DNA from 4 places in the Devosia neptuniae genome. Region 1 is predicted to be linked to each of the others. Evidence: predicted binding sites of a transcription regulator. Region 1 holds the regulator's gene; each other region holds the start of a gene.

Region 1 (7,269 bases):
GCCCGCGCCTGGGGCGCCGATTGCATCCTCGTCATCCTCGCCGCCATTGGCGACGACGTGGCCCGCTACCTGCTCGACGCCGCCGCCGAATGGGGCATGGATGCGCTCGTTGAAGTCCATGACCAGCTCGAACTCGACCGCGCCCTGGCTTTGGGCGCCGAGTTCATCGGCATCAACAACCGCAATCTGCGCACCTTCGAGACCACGCTCGACACCTCGATCAATCTCGCCATCGGCGTGCCGAAAAACGTCCTCCTGGTCAGCGAAAGCGGCATTATGAGCCACGACCATGTGGTCAAGCTCGAACAGGAAGCCGGCATCGGTACCTTCCTCGTCGGCGAAAGCCTGATGCGCCAGGACGATGTTGCCGCCGCCACCCGCACCCTGCTGATGGGCGCGCCTGAGGTCGTTCGTTGATGGCTGAGGCCGGCCTTACGCATCTGAACGAGCGCGGCGAAGCCCATATCGTCGATATCGGCGACAAGGCCTCCACCAAGCGCCGCGCCGTCGCCCAGGCGCGGGTCATCGCGCAGCCGACAACCATCACGGCGATCATGGGCGGAAGCCTCAAAAAAGGCGACGCCCTGGCCGTGGCCCGTATCGCCGGCATCATGGCCGCCAAAAAGACGTCCGAGTTGATCCCGCTCTGCCATCCGATCCCGCTCACCAAGGTCAGCGTCGACATCTCGGCCGAGAGCGACACCACCATCCGCATTGAAGCCACGGCCGAAACCACCGGCCAGACCGGCGTCGAAATGGAAGCGCTCGTCGCCGCCTCCACCGCCGCGCTGACGCTCTACGACATGGCCAAGGCCATCGACCGCGCCATGGTGGTCACCGACATCTGCCTCCTCGAAAAGTCCGGCGGCAAGTCCGGCGATTTTACGCGCGCGCCATGAGCCTCTTGCCCGTCGAAGACGCCATCGCCGCCATTCTCGCTCGCGTACCCGCCGTGCAGCCCGAAAGCGTCGCCCTGGCCCACGCCAATGGCCGCGTGCTAGCGAAAACCCTGTTCGCCACCCACGACCAGCCCCCGTTCAATGCCAGCGCCATGGATGGCTACGCCGTCCGCGCCGCTGACATCGTTCCCGGCCATCGGCTGACGCTGATCGGCACTTCCCAAGCCGGCGCAGGCTTTTCCGGCAGCGTCGCCGCAGGCCAATGCGTCCGCATCTTCACCGGCGCTCCGGTTCCGTCCGGAGCCGACGCCGTCATCATGCAGGAAGAGGCGACGGTAAACGGCAATCTGGTGAGCTTTGCCGAGCAGCCCAAGCCCGGCCGCAGCATCCGCTCCATTGGTAATGACTTCGCCACCGGCGATGCCCTGATCGAGGCTGGCACCCGCATGGGCCCGATGCAACTGGCCGTGGCTGCCGCCGCCAATGCCCCCAGTCTTACGGTGGCCACGCGCCCGCGCATCGCTCTGCTCGCCACAGGCGACGAGTTGGTGCTGCCTGGCTCGCCACTCGCGCCCGATCAGATCGTTGCCTCCAACAGCTTCGGTCTCGCGCCCATGTTCGCGCCCTATGCCGCGGAGGTCACCGATCATGGTATCGCCCGTGATGACCGCGCCGCCCTGCGCGCCAAGCTCGAATCAATCTTCGCCGCCGAGCCCGATATCCTGATCACCACCGGCGGCGCCAGCGTGGGAGACCACGATATCGTCCAGGAAATTCTGCTCGAACTCGGCGTGACCCTCGACTTCTGGCGCATCAACATGCGCCCGGGCAAGCCACTAATGTTCGGCACCCGCGGCAAGACGCTGATTTTCGGTCTGCCGGGCAATCCTGTCTCGGCCATGGTCACCGCCACCGTCTTCATCAAGCCGGCCTTGCGCAAATGGGTCGGCTATGTCGAACAACCCAACTGGCGCCTGCCTTTGGCTGGCCCCACGCCGCCCAATTCGGCGCGCCGCCACTTCATGCGCGCCCAGCTCGTGCACACACCCACCGGCCCCGAATTGATGCCAATCTCCCAGACCGACAGCGGCCATACCTCGTCCCTGTCAAATGCTGACATGCTGATCATCCAGCCAGAATCCGACCCCGGCGCTCATGCCGGTTCGATTGTGGAATCCATTGAGATCGACGCATTTTGACTGTCGATCCAAGAAAATCGCGATACCGGCGCTGGGGATATTGCGGAACATAACTGGAACACGTATAGTCGTTCTGCCTATGTTCCGAATCCCTGTGGAGGGCCGCCAATGCTGACGCGCAAACAACACGAGCTGCTGATGTTCATCCACGAACGGATGAAGGAAAGCGGCATCCCTCCCTCATTCGACGAAATGAAGGACGCGCTCGATCTGGCGTCCAAATCCGGCATTCACCGCCTGATCACCGCGCTGGAAGAGCGCGGCTTCATCCGCCGCCTGCCCAACCGGGCCCGCGCCCTCGAAGTGGTCAAGCTTCCCGATTCGATGAACCCTTCCCTGGGCGGCCGCAAGGCGCGCTTCGAGCCATCGGTCATCGAGGGCACACTGGGCAAGGTATCCAACCCGCCGGCGCGCCAATCTGTTGGCGACGATTACGCCCGTCCGATCTCGATCCCCGTCATGGGCCGCATCGCCGCCGGCACGCCCATCGAGGCGATCCAGACCCACTCCCACACCATCATGGTGCCCCCCGAAATGCTGGGCGCCGGCGAACACTACGCGCTGGAAGTGCGCGGCGATTCCATGATCGAGGCCGGCATCTTTGATGGCGACACGGTCCTGATCAAAAAGCAGGAATCGGCCAGCACCGGCGAGATCATTGTCGCTTTAGTCGATGATGAAGAAGCCACCCTCAAGCGCCTGCGCCGCAAGGGCAATACCGTCGCCCTCGAAGCTGCTAACCCAGCCTATGAAACCCGGATTTTCCCGCCTGACCGGGTCAAGGTCCAGGGACGCTTGGTGGGGCTGCTGCGGAAGTACTGATAGTGGATCGCGCCACGCCTGAAGCGGTGATGGCAGCTTATGCCGAGCTCATCAACCAGCATGATTTTGAGCTGCTGACATCGTTGATCGATGACGACGCGACCTTTTGGTTCAGCTCTGGCTCCTACCATGGCATGGAGTCAGTGCGAGCCGCCTTCGAGCGGACCTGGCAGCGCTTATCAGACGAAAGATATTGGCTGGAAGACGTCCGCTGGATCGCCAAGGCCGATGCGGCGGCAAGCTGCATCTATAGTTTTCATTGGCAAGCGGTCATCGAAGGGCAACTGGCGCAAGGCAGCGGCAGAGGAACGACCGTTCTCGGCAAGCGAAGAGGCGTCTGGCGCATAGCACATGAGCATTTAAGCGCCTTTCCCGAATAAAAAGGCCCGCTGGTTTAGCGGGCCTTCCTGTTTCTGAGACTTAACGTGCCTAGTGATTATCCCGCGGAATCCCATTGGTCTGGGCAATCCGCTGGTACTTTTCAGCTGGCTTCAAAATAGCGCCGTCGCCGAGCTGGCCGACGATGCCGCGCTGGATTTCCTGCCATGGGGTCTGATGCTTGGGATATTTGTACCCGCCCATCGATTCCAGATCTGCCCGGCGCGTGGCGATTTCCTCGTCGGAAATCAGGATATTGGCCGTGCCGGTATTGAGATCGATGCGTACCCGGTCGCCGGTCCGCAGGATGGCGAGATTGCCACCGGCGGCCGCTTCGGGCGATGCATTGAGGATCGAGGGCGAACCCGAAGTGCCCGACTGGCGGCCGTCGCCGATACAAGCCAGCGCATGGATGCCCTTCTTGATCAGATAATCAGGCGGCCGCATGTTGACGACTTCCGCCGCGCCCGGATAGCCGATCGGGCCGGCGCCGCGCATGAACAGCAGGGTATGTTCGTCGATTTCGAGGGAAGGATCGTCGATCCGGTGGTGGTAATCCTCCGGCCCGTCGAACACCACGGCCTTGCCCTCGAACGCGCCGGGGCTGGCCGGATTGTTGAGATAGCGGTCGCGGAATTCCGAGGAAATCACGCTGGTCTTCATGATGGCGTTGTCGAACAGATTGCCACGCAGCACCAGGAACCCGGCTTCAGCCTTGAGCGGATTGTCGAAGGAGCGGATGACCTTGTCGTCCTGGATCGTGCTGTTGCGGCAGTTCTCGCCGATCGTCTTGCCATTGACGGTCGGCGCGTTCTCACGGATCAGCCCCTGGCCCATCAACTCGTTGACCACTGCCGGCACGCCGCCGGCATGGTAGAAGTCCTCGCCCAGATATTCGCCAGCCGGCTGCATGTTGACCAGCAACGGCACCTTGTGGCCATAGGTCTGGAAATCCTGCAGTTCCAGCTCGACGCCGATATGCTTGGCGATGGCCTGGATATGGATCGGGGCATTGGTCGAACCGCCGATGGCCGAATTGACCACGATCGTATTGATGAAATTGTCTTTGGTCAGGATGTCGGAGGGTTTGAGATCCTCATGCACCATGTCCACGATGCGCTTGCCGGTGCGATAGGCCATTTCCTGGCGATCGCGATACGGCGCGGGAATCGCGGCCGAACCCGGCAATTGCATGCCCAGCGATTCCGCCAAAGAATTCATCGTGCTCGCGGTGCCCATCGTGTTGCAGAAGCCCGTCGACGGCGCCGAAGACGCAACCAGTTCGATGAACTGGGCATAATCGATCTCGCCAGCCGCCATCATCTGGCGGGCCTTCCACACAATAGTGCCCGAGCCGGTGCGCTCGCCCTTGTGCCAGCCATTGAGCATCGGCCCAACCGACAGCGCAATCGCGGGAATATTGACCGTCGCCGCGCCCATCAGCATGGCCGGAGTGGTCTTGTCGCACCCAATGGTCAGCACGACGCCATCCAGCGGATAGCCGTAAAGCACTTCGACCAGGCCCAGATAGGCCAGGTTGCGGTCGAGCCCGGCGGTCGGCCGCTTGCCGGTTTCCTGGATCGGATGCACTGGGAATTCAATGGCAATGCCGCCAGCTTCCCGAATACCTTCGCGCACGCGTTCGGCCAGCACAATGTGGTGGCGGTTGCAAGGCGAAAGATCGGACCCCGTCTGTGCGATACCAATGATCGGCTTGTCCGACTGAAGCTCTTCGCGCGACACGCCAAAGTTCATGTAACGCTCGAGATAGAGCGCTGTCATGTCTGGATTGTCAGGATTATCGAACCAAGCGCGCGAACGCAGCTTCTGGGGCTTGCTGGCAGTCATTTCCTCATACCTCACTGTCCGCGCTGGCGGATCGTGCCTCAACGATTGCAGCTTTCTAGCATGCCCACAGCGGGAGTGAACGGAATTCTGCCGAAAAATCATACTTTTTAGAGGCGCACGAAAAAGCGCTATGCAATGTTCCAAAACGCGTCTGCTCGCTTACCAAATGAGGAGACGAAAACCTGCGACTGGCCTTTGTTCTGTCGCGCCGGCAGCCGCAGATTCTGGCTGGCTCCACCGGCGCTCTACGATTAGGGTCGCGCCGCTGGGATAAGGCATGCGGCTCAGGGGGAGTAATTTTGACTGATATCGTGGATTGGGTCGCCGTTGATTGGGGCACCTCGAACTTGCGCGCCTGGGGCATTGCTACCGATGGCGCGGTGGCGTTCTCGCGCAATTCCCCCAAGGGCATGGGCAAGCTCACGCGCGAGGACTATTCCGCCGCGCTGAGCGAATTGCTCGACGGGGTCGCCAGTACACGCGCCGGCGCCATCGACGTGCTGGTCTGCGGCATGGCCGGCGCCCGCCAGGGGTGGCTCGAAGCCCCCTATCTCGAAGCCCCCACCGATCTGCGCCATCTGCTCGCGGGTGCTGTCCAGCCGGCCATGCCCAACACTCGTTTCGCGGTCTCGATTCTCCCTGGCGTCTGCCAGAAGAACGGCGCGGACAATGTGATGCGCGGCGAAGAAACCCAGTTGCTCGGGCTCGCCTCCCTGCGGCCCGGCTATACCGGCGTGGTCTGCATGCCCGGCACCCATTCCAAATGGGCGCAGCTCAACGGCACCCGCATCGATCATTTCGCTACCGCAATGACCGGCGAATTGTTCGAAATCCTCAGCACCCATTCGGTGCTGCGCCATTCCCTCAATGGCAATCTCGATGGCCCCGGGCGCGCCGAAGGCTTTGCCGCCGGTGCCGAGGCCGGTCTCGAGCGCCCGCAGGAATTGCTCGGCCAATTGTTCCAAGTCCGCGCCGGCTCGCTCCTGTCCGGCCGCGCGCCCGATTGGTGCGCCGGCTTCCTGTCCGGCCTGTTGATCGGCACCGAGATCGGCAGCAATCGTCATCTGATCGGTGCCGAACCTGTGCCATTGATCGGCTCGGCCGCACTTTGCGCGCTTTATGCCGATGTGCTCGCCAAAACCGGCGCAACAGGCATCCCCGTCGACGCAACAGATGTGGTGCTGGCCGGCCTCAAAGCCGCCCGCAGTGCCATCGTCTGATCGGAGTTACCCCAATGAATCACCGTCATATCATCGCCATCCTGCGGGGCATCACCCCGCCCGAAACCGTCGCCGTCTGCGAGGCGCTGGTCGCCGCCGGTATCACCATGATCGAAGTGCCGCTCAATTCCCCCGACGCGCTGACCAGTATTGCACTGGCCTCCAACGCCCTGGGCGACAAAGCCGCCATCGGCGCAGGCACCGTGCTCACCAAAAAGCAGGTCTGGGCCGTGGCCGATGCGGGGGGCACATTCATTGTTTCGCCCGACACCAATAAAGCGGTGATCGAGGAGACGGTGCGCATCCAGATGCTCTCCTATCCCGGCGTCTTCACCCCCACCGAGGCATTCCGCGCCATCAAGGCGGGCGCCACGGGGCTCAAGTTTTTTCCCGCCGAAGTGCTGGGTGCCAAGGGCATCAAGGCGATCAAGGCCGTGCTACCGCCGGAAATGCCGATCTATGCGGTGGGTGGCGCCAACCCCGACAATTTCGACGAGTTCTTCGCCGTGGGCTGTACTGGCTTTGGCCTGGGCACCTATATCTACAAGCCCGGCATGGACGTGGCCCAGGTCGCCGAGCGCGCCGCTATTGCTGTCGCCGCCTATGACAAGGGCCTGGCGCAATGACCCAGACAGCAAAACTCCTGCTCGATAGCCAATGTGCCCTGGGCGAAGGCCCGATCTGGCATGCAGGCCGCCAGCAGTTGTTCTTCTTCGATATCAACGAGCAGACACTGTTCGCCGTGACCGCTGCGGGCGAGATCGCCGACAGCTGGTTGTTCAACGAGATCGTGGCTGCGGCAGCCATTGTGGATGACCACACGCTGGTGTTGGCCACCGAAACGGGTCTCAAGCAGTTTGATCTCGCCACTGGCGGCATGAACCGCATCAACGAGATCGAGGC
Region 2 (7,269 bases), on a different replicon from region 1:
GTCATCGTGCTGTGTTCGTGGCAGGCGCTCGGTTATGCAGTGTTGATCTATCTCGTGGGCTTCAAGAGCCTGCCGGTATCCCTGTTCGAGGCCGCCAAGCTGGATGGCGCATCAGGTCCACAATCATTCTGGTTCCTGTCCATGCCGATGCTCAAGCCCATCACGCTATACGTGTCGGTGGTGACCCTGGTGTCCGGGTTCAACGTCTATGCCCAGGCCTTCGTGCTGGCCTCGGACGCACAGGGCGCGCCGGGCCGGCAGGTGCGCGTGCTGGTGCTCGACATGCTGGAAAACAGCTTCCGCAATTACCGCGTCGGCTATGCCGCGTCCGAGGCGGTGGTCCTCCTCGTTATCGTGCTGGTGCTGACGCTCATCCAGTTCTCCCTGTTGCGGGAAAGGGGGCGCGCATGAGTGCCAATCCTTCGACCCAAAGCGGCAAGCGCCGCCGCATGCGCAAGCTGCTCGTCGATCGCAGCATCGACCTCATATTGCTGGTGTTCAGCCTGCTGATGCTGCTCCCGTTGGTGTTTCTTGTCTCCAATGGCTTCAAGACGCCCCAAGAAATGCTCGCCTGGCCGCCCACCATTATTCCGGCCAACCCCACGATCGACAATTTCGCGGCCGTCCTGCAGGACACCCCGCTATTGCGCTGGATCTTCAACAGCATCCTGTTCGCGGTGCTGTCGACCCTGGCGATCCTGGCGACCTCCTCTATCGCCGGGTACATCCTCGCCAAGTTCCGTTATCGCTCGCTCAACGTGATCTTCGCCCTGGTGCTGGCGACCGCCATCGTGCCGTTCGAAGTCTACATGATCCCGCTCTATTTCCAGGCCCAAAGCATGGGCATCCTCAACAGCATCTGGGGATTGCTGCTCGGCTATCTGGTCATGAGTTTTGGCATCTTTCTGATCCGGCAGAACGTCATCCATTCCATTCCCGACGAACTGCTGGAAGCCGCGCGCATCGACGGTGCGGGTGAGCTCTGGATATTCTTCCGCATCGTCTTGCCGCTGCTGCGCGGTGCCCTCGGGGCGCTTGGCGTGTTGGCGTTCTTCCAGGCCTGGACCGCCTTTGCCTGGCCGATGATCGTCGCCACCAATCGCGAGGCCTATACGATCGAGGTGGGGCTGGCCCTGTTCCAGACCGGGTTCACCGTCGATCTGGGCCGCCTCAGCGCCGCATCGGCACTGGTGCTCATTCCCTCGATCAGCCTCTTCGTCATCCTGCGCCGCAACTTCGTTCAGGGCGTCGCCAGTACCGGGCTCAAGGAATGAGCGATCCGGCAAGCTTCATCGGCCAGGCAACGCAGACTTATGCCGATACCAATGCGACAAGCCTGCGCTGGCTGCTGGCCCGGCCCTTGCTGGGCCCGGGCTTTCTGAACAGCAAGCAGAACAGCATCACCCTGGCTGACTATGGCCCGGACGATGGTCTGCGCGGCCCTCAGTTCACTTATGGCTGGATTCAGGGCCGGGGCCTCGAAGCACTGGTGACGCATGCCGCGTTCTTCGCGGCGTCTGACCCCCAATTGGCCGCGTCCATCGATGCGGCAGCACGACCGCTCTACGGCATTCTGCAACAGCTCTGGTCAGCGCATGGCCATGCCTATTTCTGTTACGACACCAACCTCGAGCCGGTTGTCGCCGGACCAGATGGCGCCACTGCGCCGCAGGCCCGGCCGGCAGAAATCTACACCTATTCCGATATCTTCGTTCTCAAGGGCCTGATTTCTGCCGCAGCCCGCTATGACAGGCCGAGCCTTGATCACTACCTCGCCCAGCTTCCCGCGCTCATCGACGCCATTGAAGGCGGGCGGTTTCAGATGGACGAGCGGCAGGCGCTCTCGGCCGACACTGCCGGCAACCAGCCCGCCGATTTCGGCCCGCGCATGATCCTGCTCGGCGCTGCCGGCATGCTCAAGCGCATCAGCCGGCCCGACACTGCCCGCTTTGCCGATCGCTTCATCGCCCACGTCCTTGAGCACTATCTCGATCCCGCTTCGGGCCTGTTGCGCAACGTACCTGGATCGGATGCCTGCAATGTTGGGCACGGCATCGAATTTGTCGGCTTTGCCCTCGACCATCTGCCCCCCGATGCCAATCCGGCCCTGATCGAACACCTGCAGGCTATTCTCATCGCCTCGTTTAAGGCCGGCTTCCATGGACCGGGCGTGGCACTCACGGTTTCTGTCGCGACAGGTGAGCCGACCAGTCGCTACTGCCCGTGGTGGTCACTGCCCGAAACCATCCGCAGTGCCGCCTTGTGCCATGAGCGCACCGGCAACGCGCTCGTGCTCGATATCTGGCGCACGGCGCATGCGGCATTTTTCGATACCTATTGGCGCGGCGAGCCGGCAATCGCCTATCAAACGATGACAGGGGAGGGCCCCGTCGACTTCGTTCCGGCCACCCCCGACCTTGACCCCGGCTACCACACCGGCCTCAGCCTTCTGGCGGCCGTGGAAGCAGCCGCTCGCATGGGCGCGAACAGGGCCCCCAAAACCAGCACAGGTGCATAAATGGCTGCCGTAGAAATCACCAACGTAGCCAAGTCCTTTGGCCCCACGGACATCATCCGCAACATCAATGTCGAAGTGCCTGATGGCGCTTTCGTGGTGTTGGTGGGTCCCTCGGGCTGCGGAAAATCGACCCTGCTGCGCATGATTGCGGGGCTCGAAGACATCGACAAGGGCGAAATTTCCATCGGCGGTCGGGTCATCAACGACGTCGAGCCCAAGCACCGTGACATCGCCATGGTGTTCCAGAATTATGCACTCTATCCGCACATGACCATCGCCGAGAATATGGGCTTCTCGCTACGCTTGGCTAAGCAGTCCAAGGCCGAAATCAACCAACGGGTCGGCGAGGCTGCGCGCATTCTGGGCCTCACTGATTATCTCCAGCGCTTCCCCAAGCAATTGTCCGGTGGCCAGCGCCAGCGCGTTGCCATGGGTCGCGCCATCGTGCGCCAGCCACAGGTGTTCCTGTTCGATGAACCCCTATCCAATCTCGATGCCAAGCTGCGGGTGCAGATGCGCGGCGAGCTCAAGGACATGCATGCTCGCTTCAAGACCACGACCATCTATGTGACCCACGACCAGATCGAAGCCATGACCATGGCGGACCTGATCGTGGTCATGCGCGACGGCGTCGTGGAGCAGATCGGCACGCCGCTCGATCTCTACGACTTCCCGGCCAATATGTTCGTGGCCAGCTTCATCGGGTCGCCCGCCATGAATTTCCTCAAGGGCACCGTCCGCCAGCACCAGGGCCAGCAGATCTTCGAAACCGGCAGCGGCTTCCGTCTGCCCGTCCAGGCTGCTGCGGGAGCGCCTGAAGGCCTGACGGCAACACTGGGCATTCGGCCGGAACATCTGACGCTATCAAACCCCGGAGAGGGGATTGGCGGCAGGATCACCACCATCGAACCGACGGGTTCGGAGACCTTTGTCGTGGTGCAATTGGGGGAGGACCGGATTTCGGCTTTGCTCCGCCAGCGGCTGACCGCGAGCGTTGGTGATGAATTGTGGCTGGCGCCACAACCAGATACGACACATTTATTCGACAGCGCCACCACCAGGCGATTGGCCAGCACTGGCACGGTAACCGGCCGTGGCTGAAAAACTCGGCATTGGCATCATTGGCCTGGGCATGGCGTCCCTGCCGCATGCACGCGCGCTATTGGCGCTACGCGATCGGATCGAAGCCCTCCACGCCTTCAGCCCTTCGCGCGAACGTCGCGACGCCTTCGCTGCGGCGCATGGTCTTCCAACAACGGACACGATTGAAGCGATTTTCAACGATCGGCGTGTCGATGCCGTGCTGGTCCTGACCCCGCCCAATACGCATCTCGAAATCGTGCAAATGGCCGCTGCAGCCGGCAAGCATGTGCTGCTGGAAAAACCGATCGAGGTCAGCGTCGATCGAGCCGAGCAATTGGTGGATGTTGCCGATGCGGCGGGAATCATCCTTGGCATGGTGCTTCAAAACCGGTTCAGGCCCGCTGCCCTGAAACTCAAGACCATCATTGAACAGGACCGCCTCGGACAATTGGTCCAGGTGAGTGCCCGTACAAACTACTGGCGTCCTCAGAGCTATTATGACGAGCCCGGGCGCGGCACCTTGGCACGCGACGGCGGTGGCGTCCTGCTAACTCAGGCCATCCATAACCTTGACCTGATGGTCTCGCTCGTCGGCATGCCTGAAACGGTAACAGGCTTTGTTTCCACCAGCCCGGTCCACATCATGGAGGGAGAAGATGTGGCAGCGGCGACAATGCGTTTTCCCAATGGCGCCCTGGGCAGCATCACCGCCACCACCTGCGCCTTTCCTGGGCAGGCAGATGCCATAGAAATCACTGGAGTCGCAGGAAGCGCCACACTGGCGGGAACACACCTCACAGTACGGTCGCATGATGGCTCCAACATCGATTTTGAAGGCGCTGATGCTGGTTCCGGATCGGGGGCCGATCCAATGGAATTTTCCAGCCAGGCTCATCAAGCCCTAATTGAGGATTTTGCGGACGCGGTCGCCCGGTGCCGGAAACCGGTGGCCTGCGGGCGCGATGTCTTGGCGGTTCACAATCTGATCGCCGCGATAATCGAGTCCCACGGCCTTCCGATCCAGCTCAAGCATGGTTTGTCGCCACGATCCTGACTATTGCGTCGCTGGCGCAAAATCGACGGCGATTGAAAAAACCGCGTTAGGTAAGATAGCGCGAGCGCGCCATAGGTTCGGGCGACACGTTTTGTTAGTCGTAACGATTTCCGCCCGTCGCTAGCCAGACCGACAACACACGGGTGTCGGGACAGTAGCTACTCTTCTCGATCAGGTGGATGGCATGGCGGTACCCGCGGATTTCCAATTCTTCACCTCTGGAAAAGTTGCCGGCTCACGGAGATCTTGCCCTTTCGTTTATGCTTTGTTCTATGGTAGGCTGGGCGGCATAATGCGAGGATAATAGTGACCAGTCGTTCCGGCAGTGCCGATCTTCCGCTTCATGGTGGCCGCGTGCCGCGCTGGCTGAGCGAGCGCATGGCCAAACTCGGAGCGTTGATCTGCGAGGCCGTCGTCATCGAATACGGACGCGACGAGTTGTTGCAGCGACTGGCTCATCCCTTCTGGTTCCAGTCGTTTGGTGCCGTGATGGGGATGGACTGGCATTCGTCAGGGATCACCACCAGCGTCATCGGTGCCTTGAAACGCGGGCTGGGACCGCTGGAAAAGGAGCTCGGCCTTCATGTCTGTGGTGGTCGGGGCAAACATTCACGTAACACGCCCAGCGAGTTGATGGCGGTCGGTGACCGGGTAGGTTTCGACGGCGCCGCGCTGGCGACAGCAAGCCGGCTGGTCGCCAAGGTGGATAGCGCCGCGGTCCAGGACGGTTTCGATCTCTACCTGCACGGCTTCATCGTGGCCGACGACGGCAAATGGGTGGTAGTGCAACAGGGTATGAAGGGCGATGCAGGCTATGCCCGCCGATACCACTGGACCTCGCAGGGCCTGGGCAGTTTTGTCGAGCATCCGCACGCTGCCATCGAGGGCAAGGCCCAAGGACAGATCATCAATCTGACCGACAAGCGCGCCGATAGGGCACGGGCGGGCAGCGTTGATTTGCTGGCCTCGCTGGGCCCCGATGCAATCGTCCGCGAGGTCGGTCGCTTGCGGGGTAGTGCGAAACCGGTCGACGATGAGCCGCTGCTGCCGCACCTGGTGATGCCGGAGCACCATGACATAAGGCCACCCGATGTCCTGCTGCGGCGCCTGCACGGAAGCCTCGCCGCGGCGGCCGATCGCGGGCCGACGGATTTCGCCCAACTGCTGCTGGTGCCCGGGGTTGGGGCTCGCACGGTGGAGTCGCTGGCGATGGTCGCCGAGGTCGTTCACGGCGCGCAGCACCGTTTTTCCGATCCTGCCCGTTTCGCCATGGCGCATGGCGGCAAGGACGGGCATCCTTTTCCGGTTCCGCTAACCGTCTATGACCAGACCATCCAAGTACTGAAGAATGCCGTCGGCCGATCGCGCCTCGGCCAGGACGAGCAACTCGCCGCTCTCAAGCGCCTGGACGCGCAGGCCCGGACATTGGAAAGCACGGCTCGTGGTCCGTCGCTCAAATCCTATATTGGCAACGAACGGGCGCGCGCCCGTCAGTTTGGCGGACGCACAGTGTTCGACGACGTTCAACCTGCTAGCCACCCGACCAGAGGGGTATCAGGTCCACCTAACTAACGGTCTCTGAGGTTGCACAAGTTCTGAGGAGCCTCGATAAACCGACCTCCAAAAGTGAGAACCGGCTTGGCGCGGTGGCGACACCTCATTTAGGCGTAAGGCGGCGATTTCTTTGCGATTATCTGCCCCATTTCATAAATCGGTCGCCAACGATGTTCGCTCCTGGCCTACGGGGGGCGGGTCAGTCGACTACGACGGCTGCCGAATTCGCGAAGCAGTGGCACTGGGCGAAGTGGAAGACATAATGGTAACTCGACAGGTCACTTCTTCGCAGCAAACCGCCGCTAAGACTCCCACGCAGTCAGACCAGGGTGGCGATAGAGGGGTTGGTCACGACCTCGGTCAGATCGATCATCTCCGGACTTGCCACCTCGCTTCGCGCTGAAATCTCATCGCGATAGCACGATAGTCAGACCTGCATTGTCCCGGCGAGGTTATCGTATGTCTTTTTCAGCCGCTCTATGCTGAGCTTCTTCGAACTTGGTCACCCAACCAGCGCGCCCGTCTTCCTAACTTTACTTATTGTCGGCGTGCTCCAGCACATCAGCCATAATGGGGCGCCAGTTATCGCCTAAGGCTTTAAAGCGGGCGACGGTTGTGGGCGTCAGGCTTAGCGTGACGGTTTCCCGGTCGGCCTTTCCGGGCCGCCCGTTGTCATTCTTTGTCCAAGGCGAAAGGCCATGTGCCAGGGCGGCGCAGGCCAGAGCGACATACAGTGGGATATTTGCCTTACCATCCTCGTACCGCTGGGGAGTATTTCGCCCAAGGCCCAGCGCGTCACAAGCCTGCCTTCGGTTGAACCCCATATGCTCGCGCCAGGCCTTAAAATCTTCCTTGGTCATGGGAACGACCTGAGTATTCAATTTGCGTTGTCTCCGCTCATGTCGCGATCATAGGGCGTTGTGGATCGAGCATTGATCAGCACGTCGACAGCATAGGCTTTGTTAGGAAACCGTGTCGCGATGGCAGCCAAGGTATCCTGACCTTCATCGAGCTGGCGATACAGACCATCGCTGTCGCCCTCGGCCGTCCCGGCCACCAC
Region 3 (7,269 bases), 990 kb from region 1:
CGTTCGTGGGAGTAGTCGGGAACAATCTGGAGCGGCGAATCGATCAACATGGCGCCAGCATCGCCGGGCTCTTGCTCGATCACAAGCGTTCCAGCAGCGCCTGACGATCTGGCACAAACATGTGATGACCAACGCGATTGGTTTCCACCACGAATGCCGCCAGCGCCTCGCTGCCCGCGACATCAGCCGAAATATCGCCCACCACCACCAGCCGGCAGCCATAATTCTGCAGCTTCTGAATGAAGGCGCCCGCCATGCCGCTTCGCAACTGCAAGAAATCCGGCAGGAGCCGAGTTACCGGAATGACGATCACGCTGGTTTCGGTGCCATAGGTCTCGCTCAGAATGTCCAGGGCGTCGGCTTCCGTGCCCAAGAGCGGACCTTCATTGGCAAGTTCGAAGGCCACGAGACCATTGATACTGCTCGTCACTGTCACGATTTCTCCTTTACCAACAAATATATACGGCGTCAGTTCTAGCCGGATTTCTGCTACGTTCAACGTGGGGCAGGGGAGTGAGAAGCCATTGCGCTTAGCATTGATGCAGTCATTGTTCAGTCTGGCGGCCATGGCGTTGGCACTTTTCACGCTGCCCGCCGCGGCCGAGCCATTCCATCATCCCTCCGGCGAATGGCGCGAATATAACAATGACTGGCTGGCCGCATGCCCCGACAAGATCGACGAGGATGCCGCCACCTATTACGGCTATTCCTGCTTTGCCAGCACGGGCAGCCAGGAGCTCAATAGCGCGGGCCTGCCCGCCTGGAAGCTGACCCTGATCCACAATCGGCTCACTGGCGATGTCGATGTCGCCTTCACCGGCGCGGCCAACGGCACCGAAGTGGATACGAGCCGCCCGATCAGCATCGAATTCACCGGCGTCATGCCGCAGAATTTCGATTTCGCCAACGATCTAGAGACCCGCCTCAACACCAGCAATCAATGGTTTGTAGCCGACGAGTTCCGCCGCGACGCATTGATCGCGCAGATGAAGATGCGCAACGCGGTCATTCTGCACGTCCCACTTACTATTGCTGACGAGCCCGTGCGCAAAGTGCGGTTGTCGCTGCGTGGCGTGCTGGCCTCGCTCGATTTCATGTCGAGCTATGCGCGGCGCGTGTCGCAATATTAGACCAGTCCCAAGGGCGGCAGCCGGCGTTTGACCGGTTGTGCCTTCACGATCGCCGTGCTGGTCTCGGCTTTGTCGGCAATCTGGTCCAAAATCCCGTCCAATTGCTCGATCGAACGCAATTGCAACCGCGCGACAAAGCAATCATCGCCCGTCACCTTGTCGCATTCGGTGATCTGGGGAATGTCTTCGATCAGCTTCTGCACGATATGCAGCTTCCCCGGCAGCGGCTTGATCCGCACGATCGCCTGCAGCGAATAGCCAAGCGCCTTGGAGTCGAGATCGAGGGTAAATCCCCTTATCACGCCGCGCTCCTCCAGCCGTTTCAGCCGCTCCGATACGCTGGGTGATGATAGCTCCACCCGCTGCGCCAATTCCTTGATCGATAGGCGGGCATCTTGCGACAGGGCCTCGATGATGTTTCGGTCGATATCGTCGATCATTTCCGCTTTCCGAGGTAAATCGAAAAATCCACCGAATAATATAAAGCAGAAATCGCATCTGCCTTTCAAGCCTTATGGAAGCGCGCCCCGCGCGGCGTTATCTTCCATTCTGACAATGAGGGCAGAGCATGAGCACCACACGCGGCACTATAGAGATGACGGCGGCCATGGCCATTTCGGGCACGATTGGCGCTTTCGTGGTGTTTTCCAATCAGCCGGTGATCGACGTGGTGTTCTGGCGCTGTGTCTTCGGCGCCGTGCCCTTGCTCATCGCCTGCGCGGCGCTGGGCCTGTTCCGGCGCGACATCATCACCCCGCGCCAATGCCTGCTGGCCATGCTGGGGGGCGTCGCTATCGTCGCCAATTGGTTGCTGCTGTTTGCGGCTTATCCGCTGGCGTCCATCTCCATCGCCACCGCAGTCTACAATACCCAGCCCTTCATGCTGGTGGCGTTCGGCGTGCTGTTTCTCGGCGAGCGGCTGACGGCCCATAAGCTGGGTTGGCTCGCCATCGCCTTTGTCGGCGTCGTGCTGATCGCCAATGGCAAGACCGGCAGCGGCGGCAGCGATTATCTCGGCGGTATTCTGCTCTCGCTCGGCGCGGCGTTTTTCTACGCCATCGCGGCGCTGGTCACCAAACAGCTCAAAGGCGTGCCGCCCCATCTGATCGCGCTGATCCAAATCGGTGTCGGCATGCTCATGGCCGCGCCCTTTGCTGGGTTTTCGAGCCTACCCACGGGCCTCGCCACCTGGGGGAGCCTCGCGGCGATCGGGGTGGTCCATACCGGGCTGGTCTATATCCTGCTCTATGGCGCCATCCAGAAATTGCCCACGCCGCTGATCGGTGCGCTCTCCTTCATTTATCCGGTCGTGGCGATCTTTGTCGATTTCATCGTCTTCGGCCATCGGCTCGACGCCTGGCAATTGCTCGGCGCCGCCGGCATCTTCATAGCCGCCGCAGCCATGACTCTGGGCTGGGAGCCGTTTGCTAAGGCTCGGCTGCGAATCGACACAAACTAAAAATCCTTTGCGCCTCAGACCTGCGCCGCCCAAGCCTCAACGGCTTCGATCATCATTGCATGCATCTCGGGATTGTTGGCTTCCCGCGCCAGCTCCCACAATCGATGCGCACCCGTGGTCAGATGGATGCGCTCCCGATCCAGCTTTTTGTCGGTCTCAATCTCATAACGGCGTACGATCCGCTCGGTCAGGTCAGCCGACACAAAACTCGAATAAGTGAATTCCTCATGCAGCGGGCCAAACCCGGAATCGGCGAAGTCATAGAGACCAGTGAGCGTGGCACTGGCATGGTCGAATGCCATGTTCCAGCCATGTCCATCGAAGAACCCATAGGTCTGCCCGTAGGGATCCGGCGTTAGGGTCGCCCAGTTGGCCAGTGTCTGCTCCACCAGCCGCCGAAGATGATCCGGCAATATCGGCAACGCGCCTGCCGCAATGGCCTCCGCGGGTGCGATGGCCTCGATCGGGCCCGCGCCTGCCGCTCGCAGTGGCGCCGGATCAATGGCATGCAACTGCGCATAAAACAGACCGAGCTTGTCTGCCAGCCGCTCGCGGTCGCCCTCGCTCAACTGCTTGTACTGCTTGGTCAGCAAATGTTCGCCCGCCAGCTTGGCGTGGCGTGAATAGATCAGCGGCGTGTGGTGGATCGTCAGTTCCGGCACCGGCATGTCGACTGCCGACCGGATGACCTCTAGCAGCCGCGCCTCCCTCATCAGCGCCTCTTCCGCGCGTGCCTCGCGCGGAAACTTGAAGATCAGGCGGTCATCGACATCCACCGCCACGCTGTCCCAGCCTTCGGTGAGCAGGCTGAAGCGTCCGCCGCTTGTCTCGGGATGGTCCGCGACAATGATGTCGCGCAATTGGTCAAGAGTAAGCGGCGCAGCGGCAATCGGCATGGCAGGCTCGTCGAAATCACTCGAACGCCCAGATTAATCGACATTCCGCCCGGACCGCAAATCTGCGGGCGATTGACGAAGCCGCCGAATTGCTGTGCTTTCCCGCATCAGCCAGTTTTCGGATTATCCATGACCATCAAGCCCGCCGCCGCTCTCCTGTTTGATATCGACGGTACGCTGGCCGATACCGATCCGCTGCATCTGGAAGCTTTCAACCGCACTTTCGCGCCCTATGGCGAGCATTTCGACAAAGCCCGCTTCGCCCTCGAATTGCAGGGTCTGGCCAATGAAGCGATTGCACGGCGTTTTGTGCCGCATCTGTCGCCGGAGGCTGGGATGGAAGTGATGCGCGGCAAGGAGGCGGTATTTCGCGATCTGGCCCGCTCGGACATTTACGCCGTGCCGGGCCTGATGGACCTGCTGGATCGCGCCGATGCCATGGGCCTGCCTATGGCCGCAGTCACCAATGCCCCGCGCGCCAATGCCGATCTCATTCTGGATAGTCTGGGCATTCGCCACCGCTTCAAGGCGCTGGTGATTGGCGAGGAACTGGCCCATGGCAAACCGCATCCCTTGCCCTATCTCGAAGGCCTGCGCCTGCTCGGCGCGCAGCCCGAGCATTCCATCGCCTTCGAGGATTCCCGCACCGGCATCGCTTCGGCCACTGCGGCAGGGCTGTCTACCGTGGGTATTCGTACAAGCCTTGATCATGACGCCCTGATCGCCGCCGGCGCCAGCACCAGCGCCGCCAGCTATGCCGATCCGGCTTTGCTCGATTTCATCCTGGGGCGCGTGGCCGCCGTCGCGGCCTAGAACAGGCTCATCTGCTTGTCTTCGAGCTTGGGGGCGACGAACAAATCCGTCCGCAAGCCCGGCAGCTTGACGTCCAGCCCATAGCGTTCCCGTGCCTTGTCGAGGCGCTGGCGCAACAGCGTGGCATAGGGGCCTTCGCCCGTCATGCGGGTGCCCCAGCGCGCATCGTAATCCTTGCCGCCACGCGTATCGCGGACCAGCGCCAGCACATGCCGCACCCGGTCGGGGAAATGGCGCAGCAGCCATTCGCGGAAAATGTCGCGCACTTCGCCGGGCAGCCGCAGCAAGACCATCGAGGCGCTCTTGGCCCCTTGTGCCGCCGCCGCGTCGAGAATCCGCTCCAACTCCATGTCGTTGATCGCCGGGATCATCGGGGAGGCAAACACCGCCACCGGCACGCCCGCTTCGCTGAGCAGGCGGATCGCTTCCAGCCGGCGGGCAGGGGAGGAGGCGCGAGGCTCCATCTTGCGGCTGAGCTTATGGTCCATCGTGGTCATCGAAATGGCCACCTTGACCAGATTGAGCTTGGCCAGTTCGGTCAGGATGTCGAGATCGCGCACGATCAGCGCCGATTTGGTGGTGATCATTACCGGGTGCCGGGTTTCCAGCATCACCTCAAGAATGCCCCGCGTCAGCTTATGCTTGCGCTCAGACAACTGATAGGGATCGGTATTGGTGCCCATGGCGATCGGCTTGGGCTTGTAATTCCTGGCGCCCAGTTCGGCCCGCAGGGCTTCCACCGCATTGGTCTTCACATAGATATCGCGTTCGAATTCGATCCCCGCCGAATGCCCCAAAAAGGCATGTGTCGGCCGCGCGAAGCAATAGGAACAACCGTGCTCGCAACCGCGATAGGCGTTGATCGAACGCTCGAATCCGATATCGGGGCTGTCATTGGTCGTGATGATGGTCTTGGCGCGTTCCATATGCTCGATGGTCTCGAAGGCTGGCATCGGCTCGGTGCTGCTCCAGCCGTCGTCGAACCCTTCGCGCACCTGCTTTTCGAACCGCCCGCTGCGATTGGACTGCGCGCCACGCCCGCGATTGCGGCTGGGATCAACCAGTTCGCGCCGTGCCAGATCGGCGTCGCGGCTGCGGCTCAGCTTTTCCAGGGCTTCGAAAGACGGGGCCTGATAGAGGGCCATCACTGCTCTCCTTGCGCGCCGACTGCTCGAATCGTCGCTTGAGTTAACGTGCGGTAACACATAGCAGTTGTACGTGAACAAAACAAGAACTAGCCGGACGATAGCCGCGTTCTTCCCACGGGGATAGCTGGCTTGCACGCATGTGGGTGGACAGCTTTGCCGCGCTGGCCTAAACCAGCCGACCCTGCGATCGAACGAACAGTTCGCGCATGCAACTTAAGCGTTCGATTTAGTATTGACCTGGCGCTGCGCGCAGATTACTAAAGCATCGACTTTACTATTTTGCGGCTGCTGACACAGCCTGTCACACGATCTTTCTAGTGTGACGTCGAAATCAGCCGCCGCCATTCGTCATCATGGCGACATCCAATTTGGTTCAGGGAAGACATCATGACCACCGACAACACTATTGTGCCCGCCCCGGCGGATCAGGCCGCGCCGCCGGAAGATCACGCCGCCCGCAACAAACTGGTGATTTCCCTGCTGCTCGTCTCGGCTTTCGTCGTCATTCTCAATGAGACGATCATGGGCGTGGCCCTGCCGCATCTGATGCACGATCTGGACATCACGGCGGGCGCCGCCCAATGGCTCACTACCGCCTTCATGCTGACCATGGCCGTGGTCATTCCCGTCACGGGCTTCCTGCTGCAGCGGCTCAATACCCGCCCGGTCTTTATCCTGGCCATGTCGCTGTTTTCCGCTGGCACGCTGATTTCGGCCATCGCGCCCGGCTTTGCCGTGCTAGTCATCGGCCGGATCGTGCAGGCTTCGGGCACGGCCATCATGATGCCCCTGCTGATGACCACGGTGATGACCCTGGTGCCCCCTGAATCGCGCGGCAAGACGATGGGCAATATCTCCATTGTCATCTCGGTTGCACCCGCCATTGGTCCCACTATTTCGGGCCTGATCCTCTCGGTGCTCGACTGGCGCTGGATGTTTATTCTGGTCCTGCCCATTGCCCTGGGCGCTCTGGCTTTGGGTGCCAAGCGCATCGTCAATGTCACGACGCCCAAGGATGCGCCGATCGATGTGCTCTCGGTCGTACTATCGGCCATTGGCTTTGGCGGTTTCGTCTATGGCCTGAGCGGGCTGGGCGAAGCGGCCCACCATCCGACCCCGGTTTCGCCGTGGATTCCGCTGCTGGTCGGCGCCGCCGTCATCGCCGTCTTCGTGTTGCGCCAGCTGTCGCTGCAGAAGCAGGATCGCGCTCTGCTCGACCTGCGCACGCTCACCTCGCGCGTCTTCACCATTTCGGTGGCGATGATGGCGATCCTGATGATGGCTATGTTCGGCGCCTTCATCCTGCTGCCGATCTATCTGCAGAATGTGCTGGGTCTCTCGACCCTGCAAACCGGCCTGCTGTTGTTGCCCGGCGGTCTGGTCATGGGTCTCTGCGCGCCCACCGTCGGCACGCTGTTTGACAAATACGGCCCCGTGCCGCTGGTCATACCCGGCGCCGTGCTGCTCAGCATTGCGCTGTGGGGGCTGACCTTCGTGCAGCAGGATACCTCGGTCTGGCTGCTGCTCGCCGCTCACCTGACGCTCAGCGTTGGCCTCGCCCTGATGTTCACGCCGCTGTTCACGGTGAGCCTTGGCTCGCTGCCGCCCAACCTTTATTCGCATGGCAGCGCCGTGATCGGCACCGCCCAGCAGGTCGCGGGCGCGGCAGGCACGGCCCTCTTCGTCGCCATCATGACGTTGCAGGCCACCAGCCTCACCAATACCGGCGCCGATATCCTGACGGCAACAACCGGCGGTATCCGCTCGGCATTCCTGTGCGGCGCCATCATCTCGTTGGGCGCAGTCGCCGCGGCTCTCTTCAT
Region 4 (7,269 bases), 370 kb from region 1:
TCAGCGACAGCTTTGCCGCCGATAGCCACGCCCCCGAGCCGCTCACCGCGGACGAACTCGCCCGCGTCGTCGGCCAACTCCCCGACGATACCGCCCCCCATATCCTTGCCGATGTGCCCGAATGGATCGCGCCCTCCATCGAGCGCGCCTTTGGCGACAATTGGATTGCCGAGGGCCAGGACATGGCCGGCCGGCCCTCGCTCGATCTGCGCACCAATATTCTCAAGGCCAGCCGCGACCGTGTCGTCAAATCCCTCGACCGCTTCCATCCGCGCCTCACCTCCATTTCGCCCGTGGGCGTCACCATGCCCGCTGGCGCTCGCGATGCGCGCACGCCCAATGTCACCACCGACGAAGGCTATCTCAAAGGCTGGTTCGAAGTGCAGGACCAGGGCAGCCAGATCGTGGCGGCCCTCGGCAATGCCCAGCCCGGCGAGCAGGTGCTCGATCTATGCGCGGGGGCAGGGGGCAAGACCCTCGCTCTGGCTGCCGCCATGGGCAATAAGGGCCAGATTTTCGCCTATGACAGCGACCGCAACCGCCTCGCGCCGATCTATGATCGCCTCAAGCGCAATGGCGCCCGCAATGTGCAGGTCCGCGCGCCCCATCCCGGTGCGCTTGATGATCTCGCTGGCAAAATGGACCGCGTCGTCATCGACGCCCCCTGTACCGGCACGGGCACCTGGCGCCGCCGTCCCGATACCAAATGGAAGCTGAGCCCTGAGCTGCTGGCGCAACGCACCGCCGAACAGGCCGCAATCCTGGTCGAGGGCGCCCGCTACCTCAAGCCCGGCGGCACACTGGTCTACATTACCTGCTCGATCCTGCCCGAAGAGAATGACGACCAGATCGTCGCCTTCCTCAAAAACCACCCGGACTTCACCTCGCTGCCGCCGGCCGAGCTGTGGCAAGCCGCCTTCGGCGCCGCAATCCATCCCGATGTGGAAACCGCCCAATCCGGCATCGCACTCACCCCGCGCCTCACCGGCACAGATGGATTCTATTTCAACGCCTTGCGCCGCGCCTCCTGATTCAAAACATCAGGACGGCGTCTCCGCCAATTCGCGTTTCTGGATCGGCACGGGACGCCGCTCCAGTCCACGCGCCCAGCGCACTACAGGTTGCTCCAGCAGCCGGAAACTGAGTGTGGCCACCGCAAAGCTGATGACGATTGCCGCGCCGCTCGACGCCAGCCAGATGGTCCAACCATGCTCGCCGCTGGTCTCGAATGCCGGCGGCACTAGCCGTTCCAGCAGCCCGATTACCAGGAAATGCCAGATATAAACGCCGAACGACACTTCGGCGATGTAGCGGGCCACTGGATTATCCAGCACCCGCCCCGCCAAAACGGATGAGGGCAGTGCCACCAGCCCCACGGCAACAGCCAGCGGCATCCAGGGGAACCCATAGGGCACGTCGAGCCAGCCAAAACCCTCATTCAGCCCGCCAATATGGGCCACCATCACCCAGCCCGCCGCCACAATGCTGGCCAGCCCGACCACATCGAACAGATACGAGCGCATCCCGGCCAGCTTCACCTGCACCCCGGCCGCCAGCGCCCCCAGCGCGAAAATGGCGAAGAACCCGATAGGATTGAACCGCGGCATCCACGCCTTGGCGCCGCCAACCAGCCCATATCTCCAGCCGCGCTCCACCTCATCGATCGGTGCCCATTGCATCACCATCCAGTGCAGCACCAGCACCACGCCGATGACCCCGACCCAGGCAAACCGCGCCGGCCAACCCCTGATGCCCACCGCAAACAGCACAGCCAGGAAAAACGGCAACAACAGATACGAAGTCACCTCGAACCCGATCGACCACAGCGGCCCGTTATTGTTGACCGGAAACAGCGTCACCCAATGCCAGTCGCTGACAAGGAAGAACCCGGCGACAAACCGCACGATCTCCTCGCGCCCCAGATCATAGCCATAGATCGTCAGGCCCAGCACGAAGCTCACAATCAGCGCCAGCCAGAACCCCGGCAAAATGCGCGCCGCCCGCCGTAGGGCATAGATCCCCAGCGAGGGCATCGGCTCCCCCGCGTCCAGCGCCTGCCAGAATGGCCGCGCCAGGAGGAACCCGCTCAGCACGAAAAACACCGCCACGCCGAAGCTGCCCATCACGGCAAAATCCACCACGCCCTGGAAGGGCCCCGGCACATTATTGCCATCCATGCGGAATGCCAGGTGATGCAACAGCACCATCAGGCAAGCGGCGGCGCGCAGAAAATCGGCGCCAAGCAATCGCTGTTGCGTCAAAAGACTCGTCCTCCGTGGGTCCTGCCCAACGCCTGCCCGATCAATTCGTTGCGATTATGACTATGCCCGCAAACCAGTCCTGCAAACTTGCACCCTTGCGGAATCTCTGGCGTGGCGATATGGCCTCGCCATGAAAACCCCAGACACTGCCGCCCCCGACGCAATCCTTATCGTGGACTTCGGTTCGCAGGTCACCCAGCTGATCGCGCGCCGCATTCGCGAGACAGGGGTTTATTGCGAAATCCACCCGTTTCAGAGCGCCAGCGCCGCCATGGCCGCGCTCAAGCCCAAGGGTGTTGTACTATCGGGTGGCCCGGCCTCCACGCTGGATGAAAACGCCCCGACCATCGATCAGTCGATCCTCGACGCCGGCGTGCCGATCCTGGGCATCTGCTACGGCCAGCAGGCACTCTGCATGGCCCTGGGCGGCAAGGTCGAAGCCGGCCATCACCGCGAATTCGGCCGCGCCGAGGTCAAGGTGCAAAAGCCATCCGCGCTCTATGACGGCGTTTGGGACCTGGGCACCGAACACCAGGTCTGGATGAGCCACGGCGACCGCGTCGTCGCGCTCCCCGAAGGTTTTGAAGTCGTCGGCACCTCGGCCAACGCTCCCTTCGCCATGATCGCCAATGAGGCCCGTCGCATCTGGGCGGTGCAGTTCCATCCTGAAGTGGTGCACACCCCCGACGGCGCCAAGCTCTACGCCAATTTCGTCCACAATATCTGCGGCGTGTCCTCCAACTGGACCATGTCGGCCTATCGCAGCAAGATGATCGAAAAGATCCGCGATCAGGTCGGCACCGGCCGCGTCATCTGCGGCCTCTCCGGTGGCGTCGATTCCTCGGTGGCCGCCGTGCTGATCCACGAAGCCATTGGCGACCAGCTCACCTGCATCTATGTCGATCACGGCCTGATGCGCCTGAACGAGAGCGAACAGGTCGTCACCATGTTCCGCGATCAGTACAATATCCCGCTGGTCCATGTGGATGCCTCCGAGGTATTCCTGCGCGAACTCGACGGCCAGATTGACCCCGAAACCAAACGCAAGATCATCGGCCGCTTGTTCATCGAAACCTTCGAAGCCGAAGCCAAAAAGCTCGGCGGCGCCAATTTTCTCGCCCAGGGCACCCTTTACCCTGACGTGATCGAGAGCGTCTCCTTCACCGGCGGCCCCTCGGTCACCATCAAGAGCCACCACAATGTGGGCGGCCTGCCCGAGCGCATGAATATGCAGCTCGTCGAGCCGCTGCGCGAATTGTTCAAGGATGAAGTGCGCGTCCTCGGCCGCGAACTGGGCCTGCCCGAAAGCTTTATCGGCCGCCACCCATTCCCCGGCCCGGGCCTTGCCATTCGCTGCCCCGGCGGCATCACGCCCGAAAAGCTCGATATCCTGCGCCAGGCCGACGCCATCTATCTCGATGAAATCCGCAAGTCCGGCCAATATGACAAGATCTGGCAGGCCTTCGCCGTGCTGCTCCCGGTGCAGACCGTGGGCGTCATGGGCGATGGCCGCACCTACGAATTCGTCTGCGCCCTGCGCGCCGTGACTTCGGTCGATGGCATGACCGCCGATTTCTACCAGTTCGACATGAACTTCCTCGGCAGGACCGCCACCCGCATCATCAACGAAGTCCGCGGCATCAACCGTGTCGTCTACGACGTCACCAGCAAGCCCCCCGGCACGATCGAGTGGGAATGATCCGATAGGCGGCCTAGCCGCCTATCCCCAGCACTCCATATTTGTGATGGACCACACCGTTGACCCTCGTTGTCTGCTGTCCTATTAAAGAACAAATAGAGAACAATATGGCCGGTCAAAATGGATATGCAGCTTGATCTGTTTGGCGGTGGCGCGCCGAAACTGGTGGGGACAGGGCGGTCGTTCCCAACGCATCGCTGGTATTTCACTCTTCTGCCGCCACCAGTGATTGCCCAGGATATGGAATACTTCGCCTTGCGCATGTCGCGCCGCTACGGCGTCCGGCGCCCCGTTCGGGCGGCGCGGATCCACGCGTCGCTTCATGGTATAGGCGAGGGTGACGAGATCCCAGCGGACGACCTCGATGCAGCTCTTGAAGTTGGCGAAGCCATCCGACGGCCGGCATTTGACGTCACATTCGATCGGCTCATGACCCTGGATGGAGGAGGCAAAGGCCGTAAAGGGCGGCAATTTCCGACCGTACTCAGCTGCTCGACGGGGCAGCGCGAAATCCAGGCGCTTCATGAGAATTTGCGGCGTGAGATGCTTCGGCGTGGCCTCGAAGGCGGTCCCTCAAACATCCTGCCGCATGTGACTTTGTGGTACGATACCGGCTCGGTTCCCGAACAGCCTTTGTCTCGGCCATTCCGCTGGCGCGTCCGGCAGTTCTTTCTCGTTCGCACCACACTCGGCGAGGCCAGGCCCGAATGCCTTGGGGAATGGCGGCTGGGCCGGTAACGCCCAAGCCAAGCGCGCATTTGCATTCCCCCGACACCGTGCTAAACGTGCGCCCAATTCATTCGTGACGCTAGGCCATCCATGTCCCAGGACAATATTTTCCGCGAAGTCGACGAGGAGCTCCGCTCCGACCGTATGCGCGCCTTTTGGCGCCGCTTCGCACCCTATGTCATCGGTGCTGCGATTGCCGTGGTTGCCCTGGTTGCCGTCAATGAAGGCTGGTCCTGGTATCACGCCAACAATGCCGCCCAGTCTTCCGACGAGCTCTATGCGGCGTTCGACCTGATCGACGGCAACGACCTGCCGGCCGCGCAGGCCGCGCTCGACAAGGTCATCGCCGATGGTTCGGGCCGCTATCCGACCCTGGCCCAATTCCGCAAGGCTGGCGTGCTCGCCAAGGCAGGCAACACCGCCGAGGCCGTCGCCGCCTATGACGCGCTGGCAAATTCGCTGGACAATATCCGCCTGCGCGAACTGGCTTTGGTCCTCGCGGGCAATCTGCTGATCGATAATGGCACGCTGGCCGATGTGCAGTCGCGCATCGAAACCATCGCCACCGAAGGCAATCCGCTGCGCAATGCCGCCCGCGAAATCCTTGGCCTAGCCCAGTATAAGGCCGGCGATTTCGCCGCCGCTCAGACCAGCTTTGAAGCCGTCATCAACGATCCGATGTCCCAGAGCAGCGCCCGCAACCGCATGGGCTATTACCTCGCCCAGCTGCTGTCGGAAGGCGTCGTCACCGCGCCGGCTCCTGCCGCGACGGCCGATAACGCCGCCAATGCCATCGACCAGATCGTCAGTGACGACGCTCCGGCAGCCGAGACGGCAGCGCCCGCCGCCCCGGCCACGACCGAATCTGCCGCCCCCGCGGCTCCTGCGGCTCCTGCGGCTCCCGCCGCCACCACCGAGGCCGCACCGGCCCTGCAATAGGGCCGGCCGGATTCTGCCTGATCGGAACACAGCTTATATGACCGTCACCGTTGCCATCGTCGGTCGCCCCAATGTCGGCAAATCGACCCTGTTTAACCGCCTCGTCGGGCGCAAGATTGCGCTAGTCGACGACACGCCGGGCGTCACCCGTGACCGCCGCGAGGCCGAGGGCCACATTGCTGACCTGACGTTCCGCATTCTCGACACTGCCGGCTACGAAGACGTCACCGATGGCAGCCTTGAAGACCGCATGCGCCAGCAGACCGAAATGGCCATCAAGGAAGCCGACGTCATCCTGTTCATGATCGACGCCCGTGCTGGCGTGGTCCCGCTCGACCAGCGCTTCGCCCAGGTGCTGCGCAAGGCCGGCAAGGATGTGCATCTGGTCGGCAACAAGGCCGAAAGCAGCGCCGCCGAGGCAGGGCTGGTCGAGGCCTTCAAGCTCGGTTTTGGCGAACCGATTGCGCTTTCGGCCGAACACGGCCTTGGCCTCTCCGAACTCTATTCCATCGTCTCCAAGGCGATCGACGAGGCCGAGGCCAACAAGGAAGCCGAGACCATCGCTGATCTCGACGAGATGCCCGAGGTCGATGTCGACATCACCGAGGACATGCTCGAAGGGGAGGGCGAGGAAGCCACCCTGCGCTGGAATCCCAAGCGCTACCTCAACGTCGCCATCGTTGGCCGCCCCAATGCCGGCAAATCCACGCTGATCAATCGCATGGTTGGCGAAGACCGCGTGCTGGTCGGCCCCGAAGCCGGCATCACCCGCGACAGCATTCTGGTGCCGTGGGAATGGGAAGGCCGGGTGATCAACCTGGTCGATACCGCCGGCATTCGCCGCCGTGCCCGCGTCCAGGAAAAGCTGGAAAAGCTCGCCGTCGGCGATAGCCTGCGCTCGATCCAATATGCTGAAGTCGTCGTGCTGATGCTCGATGCCACCATCCCGTTCGAAAAGCAGGATCTGGCGCTGGCCGATCTGGTTGAGCGCGAAGGCCGTGCGCTGGTCATCGCGGTCAACAAGTGGGACCTGATCGAGGACAAGAACGCGGCGCTCGCGGCCCTCAAGGAAGCCTGCACACGCCTGCTGCCGCAGTTGCGCGGCGTGCCGCTGGTCACCCTGTCCGGCCTTACCGGCAAGAATATCGACAAGCTGATGGACGCGATCTTCAAGATCGAACGCAGCTGGAACTCGCATGTCTCCACGGCCCGCCTCAATCGCTGGCTGACCGGCATGACCGAGAGCCATCCGCCGCCGGCCGTCTCCGGCCGCCGTCTCAAGCTGCGCTACATGACGCAGGCCAAGACCAGGCCGCCAAGCTTCATCCTCTTCGCCTCGCGCCCCGAGGCCCTGCCCATGGCCTATCAGCGCTATCTGGTGAACGGCCTGCGCGAGGCTTTCGATATCCAGGGCACGCCGATCCGCCTCTGGGTGCGCGCCGGCAGCGACAATCCCTATAACGACAAGCGCAAGCGCAAGATCGGCTAGGTTCGATCGAGGTGAAGGGTGGCCCCGGCCGCCCTTCATTGTTTTTGTCCACAGCCATGGTGCATTCGCCGCGATAGCCGCTATATTGCGCAACCTTAAGCGACCCGATGCTGAGTGCGGGGCCGCATCCATTGTTGAGATCTTGTTCGCAG

Evidence for each region. Region 1 encodes LexA, which represses DNA repair genes until DNA is damaged. Its sites were predicted from a motif close to TGTTCNNNNTGTGTTCNG; they were not measured.
Region 2: N8A98_RS01115 (DUF763 domain-containing protein) is a predicted target of LexA. The motif match lies at 4,911-4,928, and genes of this name have one in related genera.
Region 3: N8A98_RS04330 (PA0069 family radical SAM protein) is a predicted target of LexA. The motif match lies at 5,517-5,534, and genes of this name have one in related genera.
Region 4: N8A98_RS22140 (2'-5' RNA ligase family protein) is a predicted target of LexA. The motif match lies at 4,048-4,065, and genes of this name have one in related genera.

The regions. Positions count from the first base shown of each region.
Region 1 covers NZ_CP104965.1:3,567,508-3,574,776, forward strand. The annotation lists gene trpC (indole-3-glycerol phosphate synthase TrpC) at 1-417, shown strand, start outside; gene moaC (cyclic pyranopterin monophosphate synthase MoaC) at 417-899, shown strand; gene N8A98_RS20275 (molybdopterin molybdotransferase MoeA) at 896-2,098, shown strand; gene lexA (transcriptional repressor LexA) at 2,207-2,920, shown strand; gene N8A98_RS20285 (YybH family protein) at 2,923-3,300, shown strand; gene N8A98_RS20290 (IlvD/Edd family dehydratase) at 3,350-5,146, opposite strand; gene N8A98_RS20295 (2-dehydro-3-deoxygalactonokinase) at 5,446-6,366, shown strand; gene N8A98_RS20300 (2-dehydro-3-deoxy-6-phosphogalactonate aldolase) at 6,381-6,992, shown strand; gene N8A98_RS20305 (SMP-30/gluconolactonase/LRE family protein) at 6,989-7,269, shown strand, end outside.
Region 2 covers NZ_CP104964.1:224,419-231,687, forward strand. The annotation lists gene N8A98_RS01090 (carbohydrate ABC transporter permease) at 1-411, shown strand, start outside; gene N8A98_RS01095 (carbohydrate ABC transporter permease) at 408-1,274, shown strand; gene N8A98_RS01100 (AGE family epimerase/isomerase) at 1,271-2,518, shown strand; gene N8A98_RS01105 (ABC transporter ATP-binding protein) at 2,519-3,619, shown strand; gene N8A98_RS01110 (Gfo/Idh/MocA family protein) at 3,612-4,655, shown strand; gene N8A98_RS01115 (DUF763 domain-containing protein) at 4,962-6,227, shown strand; gene N8A98_RS01120 (helix-turn-helix domain-containing protein) at 6,743-7,069, opposite strand; gene N8A98_RS01125 (hypothetical protein) at 7,087-7,269, opposite strand, start outside.
Region 3 covers NZ_CP104965.1:373,546-380,814, reverse strand. The annotation lists gene N8A98_RS04365 (ribonuclease HII) at 1-83, opposite strand, end outside; gene N8A98_RS04360 (DUF4180 domain-containing protein) at 80-568, opposite strand; gene N8A98_RS04355 (hypothetical protein) at 567-1,130, shown strand; gene N8A98_RS04350 (Lrp/AsnC family transcriptional regulator) at 1,127-1,570, opposite strand; gene N8A98_RS04345 (DMT family transporter) at 1,699-2,589, shown strand; gene N8A98_RS04340 (phosphotransferase family protein) at 2,604-3,485, opposite strand; gene N8A98_RS04335 (HAD family hydrolase) at 3,615-4,298, shown strand; gene N8A98_RS04330 (PA0069 family radical SAM protein) at 4,295-5,443, opposite strand; gene N8A98_RS04325 (DHA2 family efflux MFS transporter permease subunit) at 5,834-7,269, shown strand, end outside.
Region 4 covers NZ_CP104965.1:3,939,410-3,946,678, reverse strand. The annotation lists gene N8A98_RS22155 (RsmB/NOP family class I SAM-dependent RNA methyltransferase) at 1-1,031, shown strand, start outside; gene N8A98_RS22150 (acyltransferase family protein) at 1,041-2,207, opposite strand; gene guaA (glutamine-hydrolyzing GMP synthase) at 2,392-3,960, shown strand; gene N8A98_RS22140 (2'-5' RNA ligase family protein) at 4,081-4,698, shown strand; gene N8A98_RS22135 (tetratricopeptide repeat protein) at 4,780-5,628, shown strand; gene der (ribosome biogenesis GTPase Der) at 5,666-7,117, shown strand.